4 regions of the Paramicrobacterium humi genome follow, and region 1 is predicted to be linked to each of the others. Evidence: predicted binding sites of a transcription regulator. Region 1 holds the regulator's gene; each other region holds the start of a gene.

Region 1 (4,069 bases):
TACCGACCCGGATGGGCGGGTTGGACCAGATGGTGCTGAACGCGACGTCGTCAGGAACCTCATCGGGAGTGACCGCGCGAACGTTCGTCAGCCCGGCCGTGCGGGCGTTGCGACGCACGAGCTCAAGGGAGCGTTCGTTCACATCGACTGCCCACACCGTGGCGTCGGGGGAGAGCAGTCCGAGCGTGAGGGCGATCGGACCCCAGCCGCAGCCGAGATCCAGAAAGTGTCCGCTCGTCGGCGGAGGGGCCGTGCTCGAGAGCAAGACTCGGGTGCCGGTGTCGATGCGATCGGGGCTGAAGACCCCATTCGCAGTCGTCAGCTGAAAGGCGCGTCCGGCGAGTGTGACGTTCACGGTCTTCAACCGCAAGTCGCTTCCCGGAGTGCCTGTGAAGTAATGGTCACCCGTCATATCTAGGTACGTTATCCCAGCCGGCAGACACTAGGCTTTAACGCAATGGCTGACACGACTGACCGAGGCGACGACGACGTCGTCGACCGCATTCTCTCCCGCGCCAACGACAGTGCCGCTGGCTACTCGATCTTCGGTCGTGCCCAAGCGCTCCAGGACGAATCGACGGCGGCGGGTTCGGACGACGGCGAGCAATTCGATCGCGAGGAGCGTCAGGCGCTCCGCCGCGTCGCCGGGCTCTCGACGGAGCTCGAGGACGTCACGGAAGTCGAGTACCGGCAGCTTCGCCTCGAGAACGTCGTGCTCATCGGCGTGTATGCCCAGGGCACCCTGGAGGACGCCGAGAACTCTCTGCGGGAACTGTCCGCCCTCGCCGAAACGGCGGGCGCCGTCGTCCTCGACGGCCTGCTGCAGCGCCGTCCGTACCCGGATCCGAGCACCTACCTCGGCAAAGGCAAGGCCCACGAGCTGCGTGAGATCGTCACGTCCCTCGGCGCCGACACGGTCATCGCGGACACGGAGCTCGCCCCGAGTCAGCGTCGCGCGCTCGAGGACGTCGTCAAGGTGAAGGTCATCGACCGAACCGCGGTCATCCTCGACATCTTCAGCCAGCATGCGAAGAGCCGGGAGGGCAAGGCGCAAGTGGAGCTCGCGCAGCTCGAGTACCTGCTCCCGCGGCTCCGCGGCTGGGGCGAGTCGATGAGCCGTCAAGCCGGCGGCCAGGTCGGCGGCGCGGGAGCGGGAATGGGCTCTCGCGGACCCGGCGAGACGAAGATCGAGCTCGACCGGCGTCGGATTCACACGCGCATGGCCAAGCTGCGCAAGCAGATCAAGGGCTTCGCACCGGCGCGCGAGGCGAAGCGCGCAAATCGTCACCGCCACGAAGTGCCGTCCGTGGCCATCGTCGGTTACACGAACGCCGGAAAGTCAAGCCTGCTGAATCGCCTCACTCGCGCCGGCGTGCTGGTGGAGAACGCGCTCTTTGCGACACTCGACTCCACGACACGGCGTACGAAGACCAAGGACGGCCGCGAATACACGCTGTCCGACACAGTCGGTTTCGTCCGGAACCTGCCGCACCAGCTCGTCGAGGCGTTCCGCTCCACGCTCGAGGAGGTCGCGGAGGCGGATCTGCTCGTCCACGTCGTGGACGCCGCACACCCGGACCCTGCCGCGCAGATCGCGACGGTTCGCGACGTCGTCGGCGATGTCGGCGCGCGTGACGTTCCCGAACTCATTGTCTTCAACAAGTCCGACCTCATCGACGACGATCAGCGCCTTGTCCTGCGCGGCATCGCTCCTGACGCCGTCTTCGTCTCGGCGCGGACGGGCGAGGGCGTCGATGAGATGCTCGACGCCATCGAGCGGATGCTGCCTCGGCCGTCCGTGGCGGTCGAACTACTCGTGCCCTACGATCGGGGCGACATCATCTCAATGCTTCACCGGCGTGGCGCCGTGCGCCAGCTCGACTATCTCGCGGCGGGGACACGCGTGAAGGCCGCCGTGACCGAGGAGATCGCGGCGCAGCTCCAGGAGTTCGCGACCGGCAGCTGACCGGGCGTCAGACGGCGCGAAGGACGGCGACGACCTTGCCGAGAACCTCGGCGTTGTCGCCGAGGATCGGCTCGAACGCGGAGTTCCGGGGGAGCAGCCACGTGTGACCGTCGCGCTGCCGGAACACCTTCACCGTCGCCTCCCCATCGAGCATGGCCGCGACGATGTCACCGTTCTCGGCCGTGCTCTGCTGGCGCACGACGACCCAGTCGTCGTTGCAGATCGCCGCGTCGATCATGGACTCGCCCTGAACCTTCAGCATGAACAGGTCGCCCTTGCCCACGAGCTGGCGGGGTAGCGGGAAGACTTCCTCCACCTGCTGGTCCGCGGTGATCGGAACACCGGCTGCGATCTGTCCCACGAGGGGCACCATCGCGGCATCGCCCACGGGAGTCTGGCTCTCGGCCGCATCGATGGTCTGCGGAAGGTCGATCAGGATCTCGAGCGCGCGCGGCCGGTTCGGGTCGCGGCGCAAGTAGCCGCTGAGCTCGAGCTGGTTGAGCTGGTGGGTCACGGACGACAAGGAGGCGAGACCGACAGCGTCCCCGATCTCGCGCATGCTCGGCGGATAGCCGCGCTGGCTCACGGAACGCTGGATGTACTCGAGAATCGCGCGCTGCTTGTCGCTGAGATTCTTGCGGCGACGAGTACCCGTCCTGACCTTGCCGTCCTGCGCCATTTCCGTGCTCCCGTCGTCGCCCCGCTGCCCCGATGTCAGAGGCTCATGGTGGGGTTGTCCCTGTGATCGAAACTGTATCCGTTTTGCCCGGCCAGGACAAACACCTGTTCGAGTGTGTCGCGGATTCTTTCGACGCAAATACGAAAAGCACCTTGACTCTTCGAAACTTCGAAGATAGGTTCGGAACACAGCTTCGTTCCGGCCCCTCCCGGCCGAGGGGTCGGAACGAATCTCACCACAAAGGAGAACTCTGATGAGCACAGCAGCGAAGTCGTCCTCCGTCCGCGTTCGCCTCACTCGGCGCGGACGTGCGGTCGTCACCGCCCTTGCAGCCCTGCCCCTCCTGGTCGGCGTCGGCGTTCTGTCGACGAACGCCTCCTCGGCCTTCGCCACATCGCACGCGGCCGAGCAGAGCTTCGAATACGTGACCGTCGGCGCCGGTGAATCGCTCTGGGGCCTCGCCCAGCGAGTTGCGCCCAACGCTGACCCGCGCGACGTCGTCGCCGACATCGTGCGACTCAACCAGCTCGAAAGCTCTTCCGTGGGAGCGGGCGCTCGCGTGGCCATCCCCGCCCGGTACGCGGATGCCGAATGAGAACGGCATAGCATTGTCGAGTGACCTCACTCGATGATCTTCCCCTTCGCGACGACCTCCGCGGCAAGTCACCGTACGGTGCACCACAGGCGCCCGTCCCGGTCGCTCTGAATGTGAACGAGAACACCCACGGAATTCCCGAGGACGTCGCCCACGACATCGTGGCCTCCGTGGCCACGGCGATTCTGAGCCTCAACCGTTACCCGGATCGAGAGTTCACGCAATTGCGCACAGCACTCGCGGACTACCTCGGACACGGCCTCTCGGCAGAGAACATCTGGGCCGCCAACGGTTCGAACGAAGTGCTGCAGCAGATTCTGCAGGCCTTTGCGGGGAGCGGTCGCTCGCTCATGGGGTTCGTGCCCACCTATTCCATGTACTCGCTTCTGGCGATGGGAACTGGAACGCGCTGGATCGCGGCGGAGCGCGACGAGGACTTCGAACTCTCACCGGAGACCGCCGCGGCCGCTGTCAGTCGCGAGCAGCCCGACGTGGTCTTTCTGTGCTCACCCAATAACCCCACGGGCACACCGCTCTCACTCGAGACCATCACAGCGGTGTACGATGCCGCGCCCGGCATCGTCGTGGTCGATGAGGCATACGCCGAGTTCGCTCCCGTCGGTACGCCGAGTGCGCTGACTCTCCTCCCCGGACGGGAGCGGCTGATCGTTTCGCGCACGATGAGCAAGGCGTTCGCCTTCGCCGGCGCACGCGTCGGCTACCTCGCTGCCGACCCGGCGATCGCTGACGCCCTCCGCCTCGTACGCCTGCCCTATCACCTCTCTGCGCTGACCCAAGCCGCCGCACTCGGTGCGCTGCGGCACTCCCA
Region 2 (4,069 bases), 520 kb from region 1:
GATCTCGCTGTCGCCGCGCCCGGCGCCTCGCTCGCCCTCGGAACCGGCGACGCCTCGGCGGGGCAGCAGAGCCCGCAGAGCGGCGTCGGCCAGCAGGCGTGGGCCGGCCAGCAGAGCTCCGCGTCCGCGGGGCAGCACGGGCAGTCCGGGCAGCACGGCCAGTCCGGGCACGGGCAAGGACACGGCTCCGCACAGCAGGGCCCGGCCAGCCCGGGCGATACGCGGCGCGGCCCGCTGCAGGCTGCGGCCGAGACGGCCGCGCACGCGCCGGGCGCTGCCGGGCGGCATCCGTCATCCACCTCCATCGACCTCTTCGCCTGACCGGAAGGACCAGACATGCCACCCGTCGACGCCGTACAGGCGACCGGCTCCGCCGCCTCGCTGCAGACGCCCGTGCCCGAACGCAAGCAGACGCTCGACTCCGAGGTGTTTATGAAGCTGCTCGTGGCGCAGCTGAAGAACCAGGACCCGAGCTCCCCCATGAACACGAACGAGATGATCTCGCAGACGACGCAGCTCGCCATGATGGAGCAGCTCACCGCCATGTCGACGACGTCGACCGAGAACTTCGCCCTGAGCATGCGGCAGACCGCCGCGGCGCTCGTGGGCCAGCAGGCCACCTATCTCGACGCCGACGGTGTCGAGCAGTCGGGCCTCGTGACCTCCGTCTCCTTCGCCGGTTCGGTGCCCCAGGTCACCATCGGCGACACCACCGTCCCGCTCGACGCCGTCTCGGGCATTTCGACCGCATCCTGATCCACAGAAAGGCAGCACAATGCTCCGCTCGCTGTACTCCGGCATCTCAGGGCTTCGCTCACACCAGACGATGCTCGACGTGACCGGCAACAACATAGCCAACGTCAACACCACCGCCTTCAAGGCCTCGTCGGTGCAGTTCCAGGACACGCTCTCGCAGCTCGTCAAGAACTCGCGGCTTCCGCAGCAGGACGTCGGCGGGTCGAACCCCGCCCAGGTCGGCCTCGGCGTGCAGGTCGCCGGCATCTCGACGAACTTCGCGCAGGGCGCCGCGCAGTCGACGGGCGTGCCCACCGACCTCATGATCGACGGCGACGGGTTCTTCATCGTCCGCAACGGCGGCTCGACCCTCTACACCCGCAACGGCGGCTTCTCGTTCGATCCTCAGGGCCGCATGGTCACTGCCGACGGTGCGTTCGTGCAGGGCTGGACGGCGCAGAGCGGCGTCATCACGCCGGGCAGCGCGACGGGCAACATCACTCTGCCCGTCGGCGCGGTCTCCCCCGCGACCGCCTCGAACTCGGCATCCGTCACGGGGAACCTGCCATCCGAGACTCCGGTGGGCGACTCGCTCGTTCGCGACGTCACGGTGTATGACAACGAGGGCACGTCCGACACCCTCACCCTCACGTTCACGCGCACGGCTGGCGGCTGGGGCGTTTCGACCGACGGCGGCACGACCACCGCGACGACACTGACCTTCAACGACGGAGTGCTCACGGGCGGCGGAGCCTTCACCGCCGGACCGATCGAGGTCGACCTCTCCAAGATCACCGGGTACGCGGAGCTCTCCACGACCGCGATCACGGCGAACGGCCACCCCGCGGGAACTCTCGAGTCCTACGCCCTATCCGACGACGGCAGCCTCGTGGGCACCTTCAGCAACGGCGAAACCCAGGTGCTCGCGCGCGTCGCCCTCGCCTCGTTCGTGAACCCGGGCGGACTCGAGAAGGCCGGCTCCTCGCAATACCGCCCGACCGTCAACTCTGGCGCCGTGACCGTCGGCACGGCCGGCACCGACGGCATGGGCGGCCTCGTGAGCGGCGTGCTCGAGATGTCGAACGTCGACCTCTCGCAGGAGTTCACGAACCTCATCGTCGCGCAGCGGGGTTTCCAGGCGAACGCCCGCATCATCACCACGAGCGATGAAGTGCTTCAGGAGCTGACGAACCTGAAGCGGTAGCCGATAGAGAAGAGGAGAGACGGGCGACGCCGTGGGGGCAGTCGCCCGTCTTCCGTTTCTGCGGCGTTGTGCTCGCCGTTCTGCAGCGTTTGTGAAGGGGTCTCGCCGGCTTGCGCTGAGGATCCGACGAACGTCGGCGGTCGGTGTCATGATTCAGGTCCATCGGATGCCGCTCCCGCAATGCGCGAGCGCCCTCACCGCCCGCGCGGCCCTCGGGCCACGCCCAACGCGCAAGCCCCTGACCGCCCGCGCGACCCTCGGGCAACCCGCGACACTGCCGAGCAGCGCCGCTGAGCTGCCTCGCCGAGCCGTCTTGTGGAGCTGCTCGCTGAGCCGCTGGCGTCGATTTCTCCTCCACAGGTCCCGTGCACTCTGACTTATCCAGTTTCGTAGTTGTGTTCGAGTGAATGTCGGTGGGTGCTGGCAGAGTAGACCCATGGTAATCCTCAACGATGACGATAAACACCCACCCGGAAGCCGCGACTCCCGGATCGGGAAACTGGCGGTGATGGTCGAAGATATCTCTGAGCAGTATCAGCTTCTCGCCGTGGTGCAGGCGCAGGTGTCGATGATGCTCGCGGATCTTCTGGACCATGCGACGGCGAACCGTGACCTGTTCGTCGCCTCCGACACGGACACGACGAAGACGCAGGAGGTTGTGCGTTCCGCCCTCGCCGGGGAACTGGCGGCGAAGATGCGGTTGTCGCAGCCGATGATCACCTCGATGCTCGGCACCGCCGAAACCCTCACCACGGAACTCCCCGCCACCCTAGAAGCACTCGGTGAGGGGGTGATCACGTACCAGCACGCCCGCACGCTCATCGACCAGGCCACCGGGCTCTCCACACAGGATCGGGCGGCATTCGAGCAGGTCGCCCTCACGCTGGCGAAAACCTCCACGCCGCCGCAGTTCAAGAACAAGGCCCTCGCCCTGCGCGAGAGCCTGCACCCGGAAACCAGCCTGCAACGCCACGAGGCGGCAGCTTCAGATCGGCGGGTGGAGCACTGGAACGCCCCGGACGGAATGGGCTGGCTCGCCCTCTACGCCCCCGTCGAGGTAACCCAGAGCATTTATAACGCCTGCCACACCACCGCCAAGAGCCTGCGCAAAACCGGCGATCAGCGCACCATCGGGCAACTCACCGCCGACGTTCTCACCGACGCCACCATGAACGGGCTCACAACTGGAGCTACCACCGGTCGCGACAGCGGTGAGGGTGCCGGCGACGGGCAGCCGCTCTTCGCCGGGCGAACCGGGGCGATCCGGCCGACGGTGCATGTCACCGTCCCGGTGATGACCCTCCTCGGGCACAGTGAGGAACCGGCAGAACTCGACGGGTACGGGCCGATCAACCCCGACACCGCCCGCCGGCTCGCCGCCCAAGCCCCAAGCTTCACAAGGCTGCTCACCCACCCCGAAACCGGAGCCGTCCTCTCCGTCGGCAGAGACCGCTACGCCGTCCCCGCCGACCTGCGAAAGACCATCGAAGTCAGAGACAAGGTCTGCGGCTTCCCCGGCTGCAACCGACCCGCACGGCAATGTGATGTGGACCACATCCTCGCCTGGCAAGACGGCGGCACCACCGACCTCGAGAACCTGAACCCGCTGTGCAGACGCCACCACGTACTGAAACATTCGAGCACCTGGCAAGTCGAACGCGGCGACGACGGGACCATCATCTGGACCTCACCCCTCGGACAGAAGTACCGCATCCGACGCTCCACCAATGTCGGATTCCAGGCCCTCGACGAATGCGACGAGACCGAGATGCCCGAGCCCGACCTCGGCGACGAGGAAGGCGAGCACGATGGATTCGCCGACGAACCGAATCCCGATGACGAGTCGTGGTTCACCGACACCAAAACCGACGACGCTGACGCGACCGACGGGAAGGACTACCCGGACAAGCCACTCTTCTAAAGCCAACGATCGCGGGCAGGCGCCCATCAATCAAGCGCACCGACGCCCGACTGCGGTGACCTGAACCATCGCAGCCACACGGCGATCGGCAACCGGCTTCGTCAAAGCACGAACCCGACACCATAGTGGCGTTAAGCGCGCACAAAAACAGCCCACCCAAGAAGCGCCACGACCGAGAAAGCGATCGAAAGAGCCGAAGCCCCCGGACC
Region 3 (4,069 bases), 2.3 Mb from region 1:
CGACGTCGATCTCGAGGCTCGGCGGCGTGCTCAAGGCCTCCCCGATGGTCGCCGTGCTGTTCTTCATCGGTGCGATGAACCTCGGCGGGATTCCGCCGTTCTCGGGCTTCCTTGGGAAGGTTGCGCTGTTCCAGGCCGGACTCGCCGACGCCGACTGGCTCACCTATGTGCTCGTCGCGGCAGGCGCGGCTACCTCGCTGCTGACCCTGTACGCGCTCGTGCGCGTGTGGAACATGGGCTTCTGGCGCAACCGCGGCGAAGTGCGCGGATACTCGTCGCCGCTCCTCGCCTCGCTGCACGAGAGCCCTGACGACTCGGGCTCCGTCATGACGAAGAGCATCTCGAAGCTCATGCTCGGTGCGACGACCGGCATGGTCGCGATCACCGTCGCGCTCACCGTGCTCGCGGGCCCGATCCTCGACTACACCGCGCGCGCGGCCCACACGCTCATCAACCCCGACAACTACGTGTCGGCCGTATTCGGAGAAGACCGATGAGCCCGCGGCTGGCTCCGGGCGAGATCGGCGGGCAGGTCATGCTCGGCGCCGGTCTCGTGCTGCTCTGGATGCTGCTGTGGGGACAGTTCACGTGGCTGTCGCTGCTCACGGGACTGATCCTCGCGCTCGGCGTCTCCGTCGTCTTCTACCTCCCGGCCGTCGAGATGAGCATCCGCATCAACCCGTGGTACACGGCGGTGTTCCTGCTCCGGCTGCTTTTCGACATCTGCCGGGCGTCCGTGCTCGTCTCCTGGCTCGTGCTCAAGCCGCGCTACGAGCCGAGCAACGCCATCATGGCGATTCCGCTGCGCACGCGCTCCGACCTCATCATGACGTGGACGGCCGAAGCGATATCGATAGTCCCCGGCTCGATCGTCGTCGACGTCGACCGCGAGGTGTCGGTGCTCTACGTGCACACGATCGACGTGCACGACGACGCCGAGATGGCCGCGTTCGAGCGCGAGGTGCTCATGACGGAGAAGCGCATCACGCTCGCGCTCGGAACGAAGGCTGACATCGCGCGCGTGCGGGCCGGCGAGCCGGCCTCGCACGGACGCGGAGAGAGCGAGGAGGACGAGACATGATCATGAACATCCTGATCGGCATCGCGATCGTTTTGTTCGGCGCCGGCGCGCTCGTCGCCCTCTATCGGGTCGTGCGCGGGCCCAGTCTGCTCGACCGGGTCATCGCGACTGATGTTCTGCTCGTCACGGTGATGTGCGGGCTCGGCGCGGAGATGGCGATAAACCGGCACACGACGACGCTGCCGCTGCTGCTCGTGCTCGCGGCGTTCGCGTTCATCGGCTCGGTCAGCGTCGCGCGGTTCATGGGTGGGAGGGATGACACATGACCGGTGACGTGCGTGACTGGATCACGATCATCCTCGTGCTGCTCGCGGCCGTGCTGTGCCTCGCCGCGGGAGTCGGCCTCGTACGGTTCCCCGATGTTCTGTCACGACTGCACGCCGCGACGAAGCCGCAGATCCTCGGTCTGATCGCTGTGACGGCCGACGTCGCCATCAACAAGCCGACGATCGCCACGATCACCCTCGTGATAGCGATCATCTTCTTCCAAGGGCTCACGGCACCGATCTCGGCGCACATGGTCGGGCGCGCTGGCTACCGGAGCGGGAAGGTGCACATGCCCTCGCTCATTCGCGATGACCTGGCGCACCGGATCGAGCAGGCCGACCGCGAGAAGCGAGACTAGCTCTCTACCCGCCGCGATGGTGGCTGCGTCCGAACGCGACGTCGGTGGCTGAGGGGTGGATATCGGCACGAAGCTGGATCACTGACGGACTTCGGGAGAACGCCGCCAAAGCCGGAACATCTTCCACTTCTCCTCCACAGACCGATCATTGGCAAGGCTTTGTGCTTCGCACATATGTTCTAAGTCAATGTCGGTGGCTGCTGGTTGACTATCGTCATGAAATGCGAAGAAGAAGTGCGGGGCAGACCCCATGATCCCGGTGGCCCCCGGCCGTCGGGGGGACCGGCTCGCGGGCATGGTCGACACGATCGTCGCCCAGCAGGGCCGTATCGCGCGGGCGCAGGCGAAGATGACCGGCCAGCTGGTGAACGTTCTCGAGCTCGCCTTGTCGAGTCCGGAGGTGTTCACCGGCGCAGTCGAGGGCCGGACCGGGGAGCAGGTCCGGCGCTCCCTCACGTCGGAACTCGCGCTCGCGTTGCACCTTTCCGACCAGAAGGTGCGCTCCCTGCTGTCCACGGCGGAAGTGCTCGTGGCGGAACTGCCCGACACGCTGCGATCGTTGAAAGCGGGACGGATCACGATGCAGCACGCGGAGTGCCTCGTCCGAGAGTCCGTCGGCCTCGACCGGGAGGACGTGAAAGAGTTCGAGCGCGCGGCGTTGGAGTTCGCCGAGACCAGCACACCGCCGCAGCTGCAGACCAAGGCGATCCGTATCCGGGAGGGACTGAACCCGGACACGATCACCGAACGCCACACCAGCGCCGTCGAGGAACGGCGGGTGGAGCTGTGGAAGGGGCACGACGGAATGGGCTGGGTCGCCTGCTACGGCCCCATCGATGTTGTGCAGAGCCTGCACAACGCCTGTCATACGACGGCGAAGTCGCTGCGCGCGGCGGGAGATGAGCGCACCATCGCCCAGCTCATGGCCGACGTGTTCAGCGACGCGACCATGGCCGGCCTCACCCGCGAAGCCGCCAGCGAAGACGGCGACTCCAGCCGGGCGATCCGTCCCAGCGTGCACGTGACCGTGCCGGTGATGACCCTGATCGGGCTGAGCAACGAGCCGGCGGATCTGGAGGGGTACGGGCCGATCGACCCGGACACCGCCCGCCGGCTCGCCGCGCAGGCGCCAAGCTTCACAAGGCTGCTGACCCACCCGGAGACCGGGGCGGTGCTTTCCGTCGGACGAGACCGCTACGCCGTACCGGCGGACCTGCGGAAGGCGATCGAGATCCGAGATGTCACGTGCTGCTTTCCGGGGTGCAACCGGCCGGCACGCCAATGCGATATCGATCACCGTGTCGATTGGCAGTACGGCGGTGAAACGAACATCGACAACTGCCAGAGCATGTGTCGTTCGCATCACACCCTGAAACACGCGACCACTTGGGCCGTCGAACGTGACGACAGCGGTGCCGTGATCTGGACCTCACCCCTCGGACGCTCGTACCGGATCCGACCAGAGTCCAACGTCGGATTCGAACCCACCGACACTCTCAACGGAAGCGCGCCCTGCGTCGAACCGACCGTCGACGAGGAGCCTCTCGGAATCGAAACGGTGACACCGAGCCCCGACGACGAGAAATGGGCCGACCACTACCCAGACGAACCCCAGTTCTGATCGTGCCGAGGTACTCGGCATGAAGTGACCGGAGAGCGCCTATAAAGGAGTCTCGACCAACGCCCCGGGCGAGCAGTCAGCGCAGTTGATCGCCCGCCGCCCAGACGGAACGCACCTCGAGGGCATCGTTGAGCAGGACCGCGTCTGCCGCGAAGCCCGGCGAGAGACTCCCGAGACTCTCGTCGGCGCCGATCGCGCGCGCGGGCACGCGCGTGAGAGCGTCCACGGCGTCCGGGAGCGACAGGCCGACGTCGGTGACAGCGCGCCGCAGCGCCTCGTCCTGCGTCAGGGTCGAGCCGGCGATGGAGCCGCCGTCGACGAGGCGAGCCACGCCGTCGGTGACGGTGACGGCGAGGCCGCCGAGCGTGTAGGCGCCGTCAGCCGCGCCGGCGGCGGCCATCGCATCGGTGACGAGGGCGACCCGGCCGGGAGCGCTTGCGAACAGCAGCCGCACAACCTGCGGGTGCACATGGGTGCCGTCGTTGATGACTTCGATCGTGACGTCGTCGCGGCTGAACGCGGCGACCACCGGACCGGGAGCGCGGTGATGAATGCCGTTCATGGCGTTGAACGCGTGTGTCAGCAGCGTCGCCCCCGCGTCGAACGCGGCGCACGCCATGTCGAAGTCGGCGTCGGTGTGCCCGATGGCGACGGTGACGCCGGCGCGCGCGAACGCGCCGATCGCCTCGAGCCCGCCCGGCAGCTCGGGCGCGATCGTCACTTGCCGGAGGGTGCCGCCGGC
Region 4 (4,069 bases), 620 kb from region 1:
GCGGTCTCGGGGTTGATCGGCCCGTACCCGTCGAGTTCTGCCGGTTCCTCGGAGTGGCCGAGGAGGGTCATCACCGGGACGGTCACGTGCACCGTCGGCCGGATCGCTCCACCACGGCCTGCGAAGACGGGAACACCGGCACCCTCACCGCTGTCGCGACCGGTGGTAGCTCCAGCGGTGAGCCCGTTCATGGCCGCGTCGGTGAGAACGTCGGCGGTGAGTTGCCCGATGGTGCGCTGATCGCCGGTTTTGCGGAGGCTTTTGGCGGTGGTGTGGCAGGCGTTGAATATGCTCTGGGTTACCTCGACGGGGGCGTAGAGGGCGAGCCAGCCCATTCCGTCGGGAGCGTTCCAGTGCTCTACCCGCCGATCCGAAGCTGCCGCCTCGTGGCGTTGCAGGCTGGTTTCCGGGTGCAGGCTCTCGCGCAGGGCGAGGGCCTTGTTCTTGAACTGCGGCGGGGTGGAGGTTTTCGCCAGCTTGAGGGCGACCTGCTCGAACGCCGCCCGATCCTGTGTGGAGAGCCCGGTGGCCTGATCGATCAGAGTGCGCGCATGCTGATAGGTGATCACCCCCTCACCGAGTGCTTCCAGGGTGGCGGGGAGTTCCGTGGTGAGGGTTTCGGCGGTGCCGAGCATCGAGGTGATCATCGGCTGCGACAACCGCATCTTCGCCGCCAGTTCCCCGGCGAGGGCGGAACGCACAACCTCCTGCGTCTTCGTCGTGTCCGTGTCGGAGGCGACGAACAGGTCACGGTTCGCCGTCGCGTGGTCCAGAAGATCCGCGAGCATCGTGGACACCTGCGCCTGCACCACGGCGAGAAGCTGATACTGCTCGGAGATCTCTTCGACCATCACCGCCAGTTTCCCGATCCGGGAGTCGCGGCTTTCGGGTGGGTGTTTATCGTCATCGTTGAGGATTACCATGGGTTTACTCTGCCATCACCCACCGACATTCACTCGAACACAACTACGAATATAGGACGGTGGTGGAGAAGTCGAAACAACAGCTACTTGTGGATGAATCATCGGCGAGCAAACATGGCGAGAAGGGGCAGCTGAAGGAGGAAGCGCATGGCCAGGGTGAGCGTTCGCTACATCGTCGACGACGTCGATGCCGCACTCAATTTCTACTGCCGATATCTCGGCTTCGACGAAGTCATGCATCCCGCGCCGGTATTCGCCATGCTCGATCGGGGCGAGCTTCGACTGCTGCTCAGCGCGCCAAACGAGCAGGGCGGCGGAGGAGCATCGATGCCCGACGGTACGCGGCCCACGCCGGGCGGCTGGAACCGGATCTCACTCGTCGTCGACGATCTCGAGGAGACGGTGGAGCGGCTGCGGGCCGCGGGCGTTCGCTTTCGCAACGACATCGTCGTGGGGGTCGGCGGAAACCAAGTGCTCATCGAGGATCCGTCGGGCAACCCTGTCGAGCTGTTCCAGCCGACCATTCCGGAAGCGCAGCCGAAGCCGTAGGGCTTCGCCGCTACAGCTGGCGCTGGATGAAAGCCCTCACGTCGGACGCCGCCTGCTGGTTGATGCCGTGCCCGAGGCCCTCGTAGATGCGACCCGACAGTGTCGAGTGCGCCGTGAGCCAGTCGGTCGTGCGGACGATCGCGGCCTCGGGAATGACGTCGTCGAGCGTTCCGCGGCCCCAGAAGATCGGGGGCTTCCGCTCTGCGAGCACGGCATCGCCCGGCTCCTGATCGGGACACACGAAGCCGGCCATGACGACGCCGTAGTCGAAGCGATCCGGAGCCCGCCGCATGAGCTGCATCGTCATCGCGCCGCCCTGCGAGAAGCCCATGAGGCCGACGACGGTCGGCTGCACGGTGAGATCGTCGAGCCAGCCGATGACGGCATCCGTCGACGCATTGATCGTGTCGCGATCGGGACGCGCCTCGCCGTCACGCGGAAACCAGGACCAGCCGTCGATGGGCCACGGCGCGACGAGCGGCGCCCGCAGCGACGCGATAACCGGTTCGAGCGGCAGCGACGGCGCGAGGCCGAAGAGGTCGCCCTCGTGCGAGCCGTACCCGTGCAGGAGGACGAGGAGGGGGCGGTCTGCGCGGTCGGCTTCCGACGCGGACCACATGACGGCGTCGGCGTCGATCGTGGGCTGGGACACGGCATCCTCCTCGGCTGAAGCGGTGGAAGTCAGCCTACCGGCGCGCTCCGACAGCGGGTTCGGCGGACTCTTGCAACAATGGAGCATGGCCGTACGCACTCCAGACGCAGATGAGCCCGACGATCCGCAGCCCGCAGCCACCCCGGGCTGGCTGAGCGACATCGAGCTCGAGCAGATTCGACACCGGCTGCCGCTGCTGTACGTCGAAGCGGTTCCCGTGCGCGTCGACGGGCTCGGCGTCGTCACCGAGGTCGGCGTGCTGCTGCGCGCGACAGCGACGGGGCAGATGACGCGGACTCTCGTGAGCGGCCGCGTGATGTACGGCGAGACGCTGCGCGACGCCCTGTTCCGGCACCTCGAGAAGGACCTCGGACCGATGGCCTTCCCGCTGCTTCCCGCCTCGCCCGTGCCGTTCCACGTCGCCGAGTACTTCCCGCTCCCCGGCCTGTCACCCTTCACCGACGAGCGCCAGCACGCCGTCGCGCTCGCCTATGTGGTTCCCGTCACGGGCACGTGCGAGCCGCGGCAGGACGCTCTCGAGCTCACGTGGATGACCCCGGTGGAAGCGCAGTCCGACGCCGTCGCCGACGAGATGGAGGGCGGCCGCGGCACGCTCCTGCGCATGGCGCTCGCGAGCGTCGGGGGCCTCATCTGAGCCGATTCCCTAGACTGGGCCCGTGATGTCAGCAGCCCTGCGCCGAAATCGCGCGCGTCCTGCGTCCGCGGCCGGGGCGGCGCGGGGCGGCGTCAAGGTCGAGACGGAGGCGCTCGTCGCCGGCGTCATCGCGGGCTTCATCGGCGGAGTCTTCGCCGTCATCGTCTTCGGCGGCAAGTCGGCGGCGATCTGGGCGAACTGGGAGTGGGGCAGCTGGTCGATCGGCATGGTCTCCGTCGTCGCCGTCGCCGTTCTCGGCACCGTGTCCGCCGGTTTCGGGTACTGGCGCTCGCGCCGTCTGCCCGGGCAGGAGTGGCGCCTCGCCCTGCCGTGGTGGAAGTTCACGCTCGACGCGATCGTCGTCGCCGTCGTGCACACGGCGCTCGGCGCGCTCGCGACGGCGCTGCTTCTGTACGTCGTGCAGCTCGCCTTCCGCCGCCTCTCGATCGACCCCGTGAGCGCGTCGATCGGCTGCGCGATCGTCGTCGGCCTCGCCGCGTACATGCTCTATCTCGCGGTGTCGCGGCTCAACACCGTCAACCTCTCGCAGCGGATGTTCCTGTTCGTCGGCGTCGGGCTGCTCACCGCGATGGCGACGTCGACCGACCCCGTCTGGTGGCGCTACCAGATCAGCGTGCTCGGCGCGTACGGCAACCGGCCGAGCATCAGCTTCAACGCGATCCTCATCGCCGCCGGCGCGCTCGTCACGACCTTCGCCCTCTACGTCGATCGCGACATCCGCAACCTGCACGCCGCCGGCGTCATCCGCTACCGCCCGGCGGCATCCGTCGTCTCGGGCCTGTTCATCGCCATGGGCGTCGCCCTCGCGGGAATCGGGTTCTGCCCCGTGAACGTCAGCATCGTCGTGCACAACACGTTCGCGATCGGGCTGTCGGCGCTGTTCGGCATCCTCATGCTCGTCTCGCCGATCGTGCTGCGCGGCATGCCGCTGCCGTTCTTCCTCGCGACGCTCGGCGGGCTGCTGCTGCTCGCGCTCGCGACGTGGCTGTTCTACGGCATCGGCTTCCTGCCGCTGACGAACTACGAGCTCATCGCGTTCGGCGTGCTGTTCGCGTGGATCACCATGTTCGTGCGCTTCCTCGCCGCCCTGCTCGACGCGCGCGAGGCGGCTCCCGCGGGCGAGACGACAGAGACAACAGAGACGACAGGCGGGTCGGATGCCGCTGCCGCTCAGCTGCCCGGCAGCGCCCTGCCGCGCACGGCCCCGCTCCCGGAGCACGTGCCGCCGAGGCCTGCGACGCTGCCCGACCCGCACGACACGGGCCTGCA

What was found. The regulator LexA, encoded in region 1, represses DNA repair genes until DNA is damaged. The targets are predictions, from matches to a motif close to TCGAACANNTGTTCGA.
Region 2: a site for LexA is predicted at 2,327-2,342, ahead of BLV49_RS10280 (HNH endonuclease signature motif containing protein). Genes of this name have one in related genera too.
Region 3: a site for LexA is predicted at 1,873-1,888, ahead of BLV49_RS01590 (HNH endonuclease signature motif containing protein). Genes of this name have one in related genera too.
Region 4: a site for LexA is predicted at 957-972, ahead of BLV49_RS09815 (HNH endonuclease signature motif containing protein). Genes of this name have one in related genera too.

What each region holds. Positions count from the first base shown of each region.
Region 1 is NZ_FNRY01000001.1:2,594,884-2,598,952, forward strand. It holds gene BLV49_RS12910 (class I SAM-dependent methyltransferase) at 1-412, opposite strand, end outside; gene hflX (GTPase HflX) at 458-1,966, shown strand; gene lexA (transcriptional repressor LexA) at 1,974-2,645, opposite strand; gene BLV49_RS12925 (hypothetical protein) at 2,899-3,240, shown strand; gene BLV49_RS12930 (histidinol-phosphate transaminase) at 3,261-4,069, shown strand, end outside.
Region 2 is NZ_FNRY01000001.1:2,070,499-2,074,567, reverse strand. It holds gene BLV49_RS10295 (flagellar hook-length control protein FliK) at 1-321, shown strand, start outside; gene BLV49_RS10290 (flagellar hook assembly protein FlgD) at 337-756, shown strand; gene BLV49_RS10285 (flagellar hook protein FlgE) at 776-1,939, shown strand; gene BLV49_RS10280 (HNH endonuclease signature motif containing protein) at 2,448-3,860, shown strand.
Region 3 is NZ_FNRY01000001.1:320,147-324,215, reverse strand. It holds gene BLV49_RS01610 (Na+/H+ antiporter subunit D) at 1-497, shown strand, start outside; gene BLV49_RS01605 (Na+/H+ antiporter subunit E) at 494-1,081, shown strand; gene BLV49_RS01600 (MrpF/PhaF family protein) at 1,078-1,347, shown strand; gene mnhG (monovalent cation/H(+) antiporter subunit G) at 1,344-1,706, shown strand; gene BLV49_RS01590 (HNH endonuclease signature motif containing protein) at 2,002-3,327, shown strand; gene nagA (N-acetylglucosamine-6-phosphate deacetylase) at 3,404-4,069, opposite strand, start outside.
Region 4 is NZ_FNRY01000001.1:1,979,055-1,983,123, forward strand. It holds gene BLV49_RS09815 (HNH endonuclease signature motif containing protein) at 1-851, opposite strand, end outside; gene BLV49_RS09820 (VOC family protein) at 1,071-1,472, shown strand; gene BLV49_RS09825 (alpha/beta hydrolase) at 1,483-2,124, opposite strand; gene BLV49_RS09830 (NUDIX hydrolase family protein) at 2,210-2,779, shown strand; gene BLV49_RS09835 (DUF998 domain-containing protein) at 2,805-4,069, shown strand, end outside.